DNA from 2 places in the Clostridium sp. CM039 genome. Region 2 is predicted to be linked to the other one. Evidence: riboswitches for the same ligand, from Rfam matches in the RefSeq annotation. Region 2 holds a riboswitch; the other holds the start of a gene.

Region 1 (4,434 bases), 1.2 Mb from region 2:
AGCAAATAAGTTAAATAATGCAGCTGAAGACTTAAGCGCAGGAACAAAAGTTATGGGAGAAAACACTAATAAATTAGTGGTAGGATCTCAAAGCGTGGCAGATGGTTTAACAAAATTAAATAATGATGGGATAAAACCATTAACACAAGGATCAAGTAAACTAAATTCAGCGGTGGGTGAACTTTCTGTAGGGTCAGGAAAATTAAAAGAAGGTGCCAATAAATTAGCAAATGGAAATAAAGAATTAGATAAAAATATGAAAAAATTTGATAAAGAGGGTATTCAAAAGATAAGTGGCGAAATTGACAGCAAAATGGGAGATGTGCGAGATATTATTGATGTGAAAGATGAACTTGTAAAAATATCTAATAATTATGGTACATTTTCAGGTGTAGGTGATAAGATGGATGGTAAAGTTAAATTTGTTATGAAAACTGATGGGATAAAAGTAAAGACTGTGGCAACTAAAGAAGATAAAAAAGTTGTAGAGATAAAAGAAGAAAAGAAGGGCTTTTTAACATGGGTAAAGAACATATTTAGCAGTAATGATCAAATGAAAAAATAATAAATCTAAAAATGAAGGTAGATACCGATTTAAATCGGAATGTAGAATTTATGGAAAGTATCTATAACAAATGCGAAAATAATTTCAAAAGTAATAAAGGGCGTTAGTTTAAATTTAAACTAATGCCCTTTATTACTTTTGAACGGATAAACCAATGTTAATATTTACAAAAAATTCATAATTAAAAGATAAAATAAACATTGTATATTTTTAAATTGTAAACATATAAATAACAGTGTAAAACACAAAAGAATCCAGTTGATACACTAATATAAGTGGAGTATAATAATCTAAGTTTCAATGATTTAAAATAATAATTATTATGAATTTAAATGAGGAGCAAAATTATGACTGGCCATAAAAAAATAACGAAAAAAAAATTAAAGTTACTCATTGTAGCGATGTGTTTATCGCTAAGCATATTGACACTGAGGGCTTATTTAAATAAAATCAATAGAAATTCGAGTAAAAATATAGAGACTATATCTAGTAAAGATGCTGAAATTAAAAGTAAGGATCAAAATGCAAAGCTAACAAAGATAGCATTCGAGAAGAATAATAATGTTTATCTTTATGATGAAATAAATGAACAGATTAAATCTTTAGGGGATAATTCAAATTCAAAAGATCTATTACAACTTTCTCCAGATAAAACAAAAATAGTATTTAGATCTTTTAATGAAGAAAAAGAAATAAATCCCCCACATATAATTGTTTATGATATTAAAACTGAAAAATCAACAGAGATTGATATAAATAATAAAGACGTTCAACAAATTATTGAACTCAAGTGGATAGATAATGAAAACATTTTGATTACGGGTCATATTAATCCGTCAGCTTCAGGTTATGCAATATATAACATAAAAAACAAATTGGAGTTAATATCATGCGTTGGTACCATAAGAGATATTATTATAAATAAAAAAAGCATCCTTTATAGCGTTACACCTCATATATTTCCAAAACCTAGGGCCAATTTATATATTAATGGTAATAAAATTTTTGAAAGTATAGAGGATAAGGAAGAAATATATGATGGAGTGATATCTAAAGATGGTAAAATGCTTGCCTTTAGAAGTTGGCTTTCAGATTCAAAGAATTCGAATGGTGAAGTAAGTGCTTATATTAATGTAGCTAAAATTAATAATGATGGAAAATCAATAAGTGATTTAAAGAAGACAAGCATAAATAGTGACATAACTGGAGATTTAAAATTTGATGATAAAAATAATATAAATATTATAGGGGACAAATTTATATATAAATTAGAAGCAGGCAATATTATTAAGGAAAAAAATAATTTGCCAAAGCAAGCAGAACTTTCTGCTGCGCAACTTAAAAAATTTAAACAAATTTTGAACAAGCAATTCCCCGAAGAATCTATTTTAGAGCAAACAATATTAGAAGATATAGATATATATAATGTGGTAACTTTTTAGAATTCGGAACTAACCTAGAAATTAAAGGAGGGTTAAAAATGAATAATAACTATAAATTTTTTAAAAATAAAGATTGCGAATATTTCCCATGCCATCAAGTTAAAGATGATGAAAAATTTAATTGTCTATTTTGCTATTGTCCACTATATTTTCTAGAGGAGTGTGGTGGAAATGGGAAATTCGTAAGTGGTGTTAAAGATTGCTCAATTTGCATGATTCCACATTCTGAAAATGGATATGAGTATATAGTAAGCAAGATAGTGGAAGTAAACAAAGCAAAAAGAAATAATAACTAAGAAAAAGTATTTTTTACTAAAAAAGTATAATTTTAAAAAAACATTGCATTTGAAACGTTTACGTATTATAATTAAGTAAGAGTTAAAAATAAAATTTAATAGTTTCACATAAATAGAGGTGCAGATAAAGAGGTAATTTTTGAATGATAAGGATATGAACATCCAATGTCAAAAATGAAGTATTTGTTTGCCGAAAGAATATTTTGGTTCTTCAATTTATTCTTGGGGATAGAAAGTAGTATTTCTATCACTGCCATAAGAGTTCTTATGGAGAGCTATTTATGTAATGAAAAGATGTTTTTTCATTGCATTAATAGACCTAGTACTTTGGTTAATTAAGGCGCTGAAAAATCAGTGCCTTTTTTTATTTCAAAATAAATTAACATAAGGCATTTTCTAAAAGATACACAACACAGATTTGTTGTTTTTTACAAAATTCCTAAAAATTACAAAATGAATAACTACAATAAACGAGGAGGAAAATAAAATGAAGTCTTTAATAAGGTTAAGAATGAGTGCACATGATGCACATTACGGTGGAAATTTAGTAGATGGAGCAAGAATGCTTCAATTATTTGGGGATGTAGCTACAGAACTTTTAATTATGAACGATGGTGATGAAGGATTATTCAAAGCATACGATGCTGTAGAATTTTTAGCACCAGTTTATGCAGGTGACTATATAGAAGCTGTTGGAGAAATAGTGAAGGTAGGGAATTCATCAAGAAAAATGATTTTCGAAGCAAGAAAAGTTATAGTACCAAGACCAGATATAAATGATTCAGCTTGTGATGTATTAGAAGAACCAATAATAGTTTGTAAGGCAAGCGGAACTTGCGTAGTTCTAAAAGAAAACCAAAGAAAATAATATGCAAGAGAATTAATGTAAACTTTTTCACCTAGTGGTTAATATTTTAGTTGCTAAATAAGTTTGTGCAAAATTATCATAATATACATAACTTATCATAAATATTATGGTAGATAGTAATTATTTTTGCACCACGAAGCACTATAAGGAGGTAGCACATGGAAAAATTAATAATTACTGCAGCTATATCTGGAGCGGAAGTTACAAAAGAACATAATCCAAATGTACCCTATACTGTTGAGGAAGTGGCAATAGAAGCGGAAAAAGCTTATAAAGCAGGAGCTAGCATCATTCATTTACACGTAAGGAAAGATGATGGAACACCTACTCAAGACAGGGAAAGATTTAGAGCTTGCATTGAAGCTATTAAAGAAAGATGTCCGGATGCAATTGTTCAACCATCAACAGGCGGAGCTGTCGGAATGAGTAATGCAGAAAGATTACAACCAGTTGATTTAGGACCAGAAATGGCAACCTTAGATGCAGGTACTTGTAATTTTGGTGGAGATGATGTATTCGTAAATACTGAAAACACTATTAAAGAATTTGGTAAAAAGATGATTGAAATGGGTGTAAAACCAGAAATTGAAGTTTTTGATAAGGGCATGGTAGACATGGCAATAAGACTTCAAAAGAAAGGTTTTATAAAAACACCAATGCATTTTAACTTTGTTATGGGTGTAAATGGTGGGATAACTGCTTCGCCAAGAGATTTAGTATTTATGGCAGGAAGCGTGCCAGAGGGAAGTACTTACACTGTATCAGGTATTGGTAGATTTGAATTTCAAATGGCAGCTGTGACTATTGTAATGGGTGGTCATGTAAGAGTTGGATTTGAAGATAATGTGTATATTGAAAAAGGTATACCAGCTAAATCAAATGCAGAATTAGTAGAAAAAGTAGTTAGACTTGCGAAAGAACTTAACAGAGAAATTGCCACTCCACAAGAAGCAAGAGAGATATTGGGTTTAAACAAAATATAAAACTGATAATTGTTATATCTTCAAGATAAATAAGAGGAGGTAAAATAAATGAATAAGGTTGTATCTTTAGAACAAGTTAGGCCATTACTCAAAGATGGAATGTCAATAATGATAGGTGGATTTTTAGCCTGTGGAACACCTGAAAAGATGATAGATCTATTAATAGAAACAAATGTAAAAAACTTAACTATAATAGCAAATGATACAAGCTATGTAGATAGGGGCATAGGAAGACTTGTAGTAAACGGTCAAGTTAAAAAAGTTGTGGCTTCTCATATAG
Region 2 (4,434 bases):
GTTTTTTTGACACCAAAAATATTTGGATTTAAAAAAAAACTTGGCCTTAACACTATTTTTTAAGTATAAAATGTAAAATTTAGACTTAAAAAAAATAAATGGAGGTAATATTATGAGTTCATTAGATTATTTTAACGAAATAGCTAAAAGTTGGAACGTAATAAGAAGTGAGTATTTTGATGAAAGGTTAAAGTACAAGGTATTATCCAAAGTAAGTATAAAAGATAAGGTAGTGGCTGATCTTGGATGCGGCGCTGGATTTTTATCCTTAGCGCTGGCCTTAGATGCAAGCATTGTGTTTTCTATAGATCAATCAGTAAATATGCTTAAAGAATCCAAAAAATTAATGGAAACTAAAAAATTCGATAATGTATATCCAATAAAATCCTCCATAGACAACTTGGTTTTGTTTGATGAATCTGTAGATGTGGTCTTCATTAATATGGCTCTTCACCATGTGAGCGATGCTAAAAAGGCTATTGAAGAGATGCACAGAATAATTAAAAAAGGTGGGACTTTAATAATATCGGATGTAGAAGAGCATAATGGGCAGTGGGCAAGGACTGAAATGTTTGACGAATGGCTTGGGTTTTCAAATAATCAGATGGAAGAGTGGTTAACTGGCGCAGGGTTTAATATAGTAAACATTGAGAATACAGATTTAAGATGCAAAGGTTATTCTAGCAAAGGCGAATATACTGAAACTGGCATTTTCATTGCAGTAGCAAATAAGGAGGTAAGGGTAAATGATTAAGGTTGAAAGTTTTTCATTAGATCACACAAAGGTTGTGGCACCTTTTGTACGAAAATGTGAGGTAAAGATAGGCGAAAAGGGTGATAAAGTAACAAAGTTTGACTTAAGATTTATGCAACCAAACAAGGAGTTTATGAATATATCAGCTATCCATACTTTAGAGCATTTGCTTGCTGGATATATGAGAGAAGTAATGGACGGAATTATAGACATTTCACCTATGGGATGTAGAACAGGTTTTTACATGATCGTATGGAATGATGTCAGTGTAGATAGGGTTATAGAAGCCCTAAATTATGGATTGAAAAAGGTGATAGAAACAGAGGAAATCCCGGCAGCCAATGAAGTTCAATGTGGAAATTATAGAGATCATTCCTTAGATGGTGCAAAAGAATATGCAAAATTAGTTCTAAGTAGAGGTCTTAGCAGTGAGATATATAAATAGTATATTAAATATTATAGGAAATACACCACTTATTAAGCTAAATAATTTGGGTGTAAAAGAAGGTGTAAATATCTTCGCAAAACTGCAGCCATCAATTAAGGATACAATGTAAAGAGGGGCTATTTGTAGGCAGTTCTTTAGGGACTGCCATAGTATCTGCAATAAAACTTGGAGAATCCATTGAAGGTGGGAACGTTGTTGCAATACTGCCTGAGAGGGGAGATAGACATTTTAGTAAGAACATCTGTAATTAATGCTTGTACTTATAAACATACTGTGATAATATAATAACTAATTTAATAAGTAAACTACCTAGGGTAGAGGTGCTGTATCTAAGAGTACTTGTTCGGAGCTGACAGGCTAAGATGAATAAGAAAAGGAGCTATGGCCGAAGAAAATGTATTTGGTGAAATTATTTTCTGAGATTACATATAATATATGTAAAATTGTCACTGATTTTTCAGTGGTGAGCTACAAGGTACACGAAGTTTGTATAAAAACATGTATTTTATGCAGCAAAGGTGTTCCTTTGCTGTATTTATTTTTTTTGAAACAATATAAAAAAAGGTGTAAAAATAAGAAGTTAAAAGAACAACTTGAGATTGTCAGAGGGAACTATATGAAAAGATATAACTTGCAAAATTAAAAGTGTTAGGAGAAAAATGCTTTAGGTTAAATCAAGTTCAGTAATTAATTATTAATGTTTAATTGAAATATATATATACTTCGCAACTGTACTATACGACGAAGCAAATATTACTTATATTTTAAGCAAAAGGAGATTAGTGTAATGAATATTAAAATTAGAGGAGTATCTATAGAAGACTTAGATGCAGTAACAGAAGTGGAATCAAGATGTTTTCCAGAGGCAGAGGCTGCTACGAAGACATCATTCGAACAACGAATTAAGATATTTCCAGAATTTTTTTTTGTAGCAGAAATTGATGGAGATATAATTGGGTTCATCAATGGGTGTATAATCAATGAAACTGCTATCTATGATGAATTATATAATGATGCTACACAACATGTTCCAGATGGAGATTACCAGACTATTTTTGGCCTTGATGTGATACCAGATTATCGTAATCAAGGAATTGCTGTACAATTAATGAATCATATGATAGAAGTATCAAGATTAGAGGGTCGTAAAGGCGTTATTCTAACATGTAAAGAAAAACTTATTCATTATTATACAAAATTCGGGTTCATAAATATAGGGATATCTAAATCAGCACACGGTGGTTCTAAATGGTATAATATGATTTTAGAGTTTTAATTGAGCTATAATATGAGTGAATATTTGTAATTTATAGCTAATTAACAGTATTAAATTATCGGTAATAGAAATGCTGAATCGTATAGTTAGTTAACGTAAACTTTTTTGGTTAATTATAAAAATATGAACGAAAGGTTGTTTGGGCAAAATGAACGATACTGAAAATGTAATCCAAAGAAATACTAAATATTATGAATTAGATACAAAGGCAAATATTATTTATAAATTTGTTATGACTTATAGTGACTATATAAAGGCAGCTCGTGATTATGGGACTGGAGATATAATCAATATGGTTGAATTACATACTCTGACTGTTATTGATGAGAATCCAGGAATTATTGTTACTGAGGTGGCATTGGAGTGGAATCGTACTAAAGGTGCTGTATCACAGATTATTACCAAACTAGAAAAGCGTGGTTTAATTATACGAAAAAAAGAAGATGACAACGCAAAAAACGTCCATTTGTATGTCACTGACAAAGGAGAACTCCTAAGTAAAGCACATAAAGCATATGATATTAAGGAACTCACTTGGGCTGATAAAACATTGCATAATAGCTTTACTACCGAAGAGATTGACGCATTTTATAAAGTTATGCAAAAGTATACTGAATTGTTAAATATACCTCGTTAAGAATAAAAAAGAGTATTTTGATTTAATAGTGTATAAATAAAAACTCTCTTGACAAAATATTGTTTAGGTTATAAACTATAAATAGTATAGAGCCTAAACAATATTTGTTTTTTTGTAATACATTTAAACCTGGGAGGAGATATTATGACAAAATACAACTTTGATGAAATTATCGACAGAAGAGAAACAGACTCTATAAAATGGTCTAAAAAACATCTTAAAGAAAACTTTGGAGAGGAAAAAAGCATTCCAATGTGGATTGCGGACATGGATTTTAAAGTCGCTCAACCCATTATTGAGGCACTAACAGAGAGAGCACGACATGGAATTTTTGGTTATGGACAGAAGAGTGATGAGTTTTTGGAGGCTGTAGTTAACTGGCATAAAAAAAGGAACGGATGGGACATTGAAAAGGAATGGATACTTTTTACACCAGGAATAATACCTGCACTAAACTTTATTGTAGAGACATTTTGTAATCTAGGTGATAAAGTGATAATTCAAAGTCCTGTTTATTATCCATTTGCCAATATTATCACCAATAATGGTTGTCATATAGCTAATAATCCATTAATACTTAATAATGGCAAATATGAAATGAATTTTTGTGAATTAGAAAGAATTGCTCAAGATAGCAGAACTAAGCTCATGTTTTTATGTAGCCCCCATAATCCCGTTGGGCGTGTTTGGACAGCTGAAGAGTTGCAACGGTTGGGTGAAATTTGTGTAGAGAATAATGTGCTGGTAATTTCAGATGAAATTCACTCGGATTTAATATATCAGTCAAATCGCCATATTCCATTTGGTAAGATTTCTGAAGAATTTAGGATGAACTCAATTGTATGTACATCACCTTCAAAGACATTTAATCTTGCAGGTCTACAAATTTCTGATATTATAATACCCAATGAAAAGTTAAGGAAAGAATTAAACCATAAACTAGCAACAATTGATATCGATCCAGGCTCCTTTGCATCTGTGGCTCAGATAGCAGCTTACAATAAAGGGGAAGAATGGCTTGAGCAGCTTATTATATACCTACAAGATAATCTTGATTTCATTGATAAATTTCTAAAGGCGAGAATTCCAAGGGTAAAGATGATTAGACCAGAAGGAACTTATTTGGCGTGGCTTGATTTTAGTGATTTTGACTTCACGGATATAGAACTTCAGCAATTGATGCAGACAAAAGCTAAAATCGCACTGGATGATGGCTATATCTTTGGCGTTGGTGGAGAACATTTCCAAAGAATCAATTTTGCATGTCCTAGAACAATATTGGAAAAAGCTTTAAAGAGCATTGAAAAAAGCCTAGAAGG

Evidence for each region. Region 2 has a riboswitch for lysine ahead of ACWJJ2_RS16905 (GNAT family N-acetyltransferase). Riboswitches for the same ligand answer to the same signal wherever they lie in the genome.
Region 1: it holds a riboswitch for lysine, as region 2 does, so the genes downstream of both, kal (3-aminobutyryl-CoA ammonia lyase) here and ACWJJ2_RS16905 (GNAT family N-acetyltransferase) in region 2, are expected to answer to the same signal.

What each region holds. Positions count from the first base shown of each region.
Region 1 covers NZ_CM143649.1:2,432,104-2,436,537, reverse strand. The annotation lists gene ACWJJ2_RS11510 (methyl-accepting chemotaxis protein) at 1-565, shown strand, start outside; gene ACWJJ2_RS11505 (hypothetical protein) at 913-2,007, shown strand; gene ACWJJ2_RS11500 (cysteine-rich small domain-containing protein) at 2,046-2,303, shown strand; lysine riboswitch at 2,409-2,589, shown strand; gene kal (3-aminobutyryl-CoA ammonia lyase) at 2,791-3,171, shown strand; gene kce (3-keto-5-aminohexanoate cleavage enzyme) at 3,330-4,154, shown strand; gene atoD (acetate CoA-transferase subunit alpha) at 4,203-4,434, shown strand, end outside.
Region 2 covers NZ_CM143649.1:3,606,933-3,611,366, forward strand. The annotation lists gene ACWJJ2_RS16885 (class I SAM-dependent methyltransferase) at 113-754, shown strand; gene ACWJJ2_RS16890 (S-ribosylhomocysteine lyase) at 747-1,199, shown strand; gene ACWJJ2_RS16895 (hypothetical protein) at 1,183-1,311, shown strand; partial or broken gene ACWJJ2_RS16900 (cysteine synthase) at 1,310-1,453, shown strand; lysine riboswitch at 1,510-1,681, shown strand; gene ACWJJ2_RS16905 (GNAT family N-acetyltransferase) at 1,990-2,478, shown strand; gene ACWJJ2_RS16910 (MarR family winged helix-turn-helix transcriptional regulator) at 2,627-3,115, shown strand; gene ACWJJ2_RS16915 (MalY/PatB family protein) at 3,260-4,434, shown strand, end outside.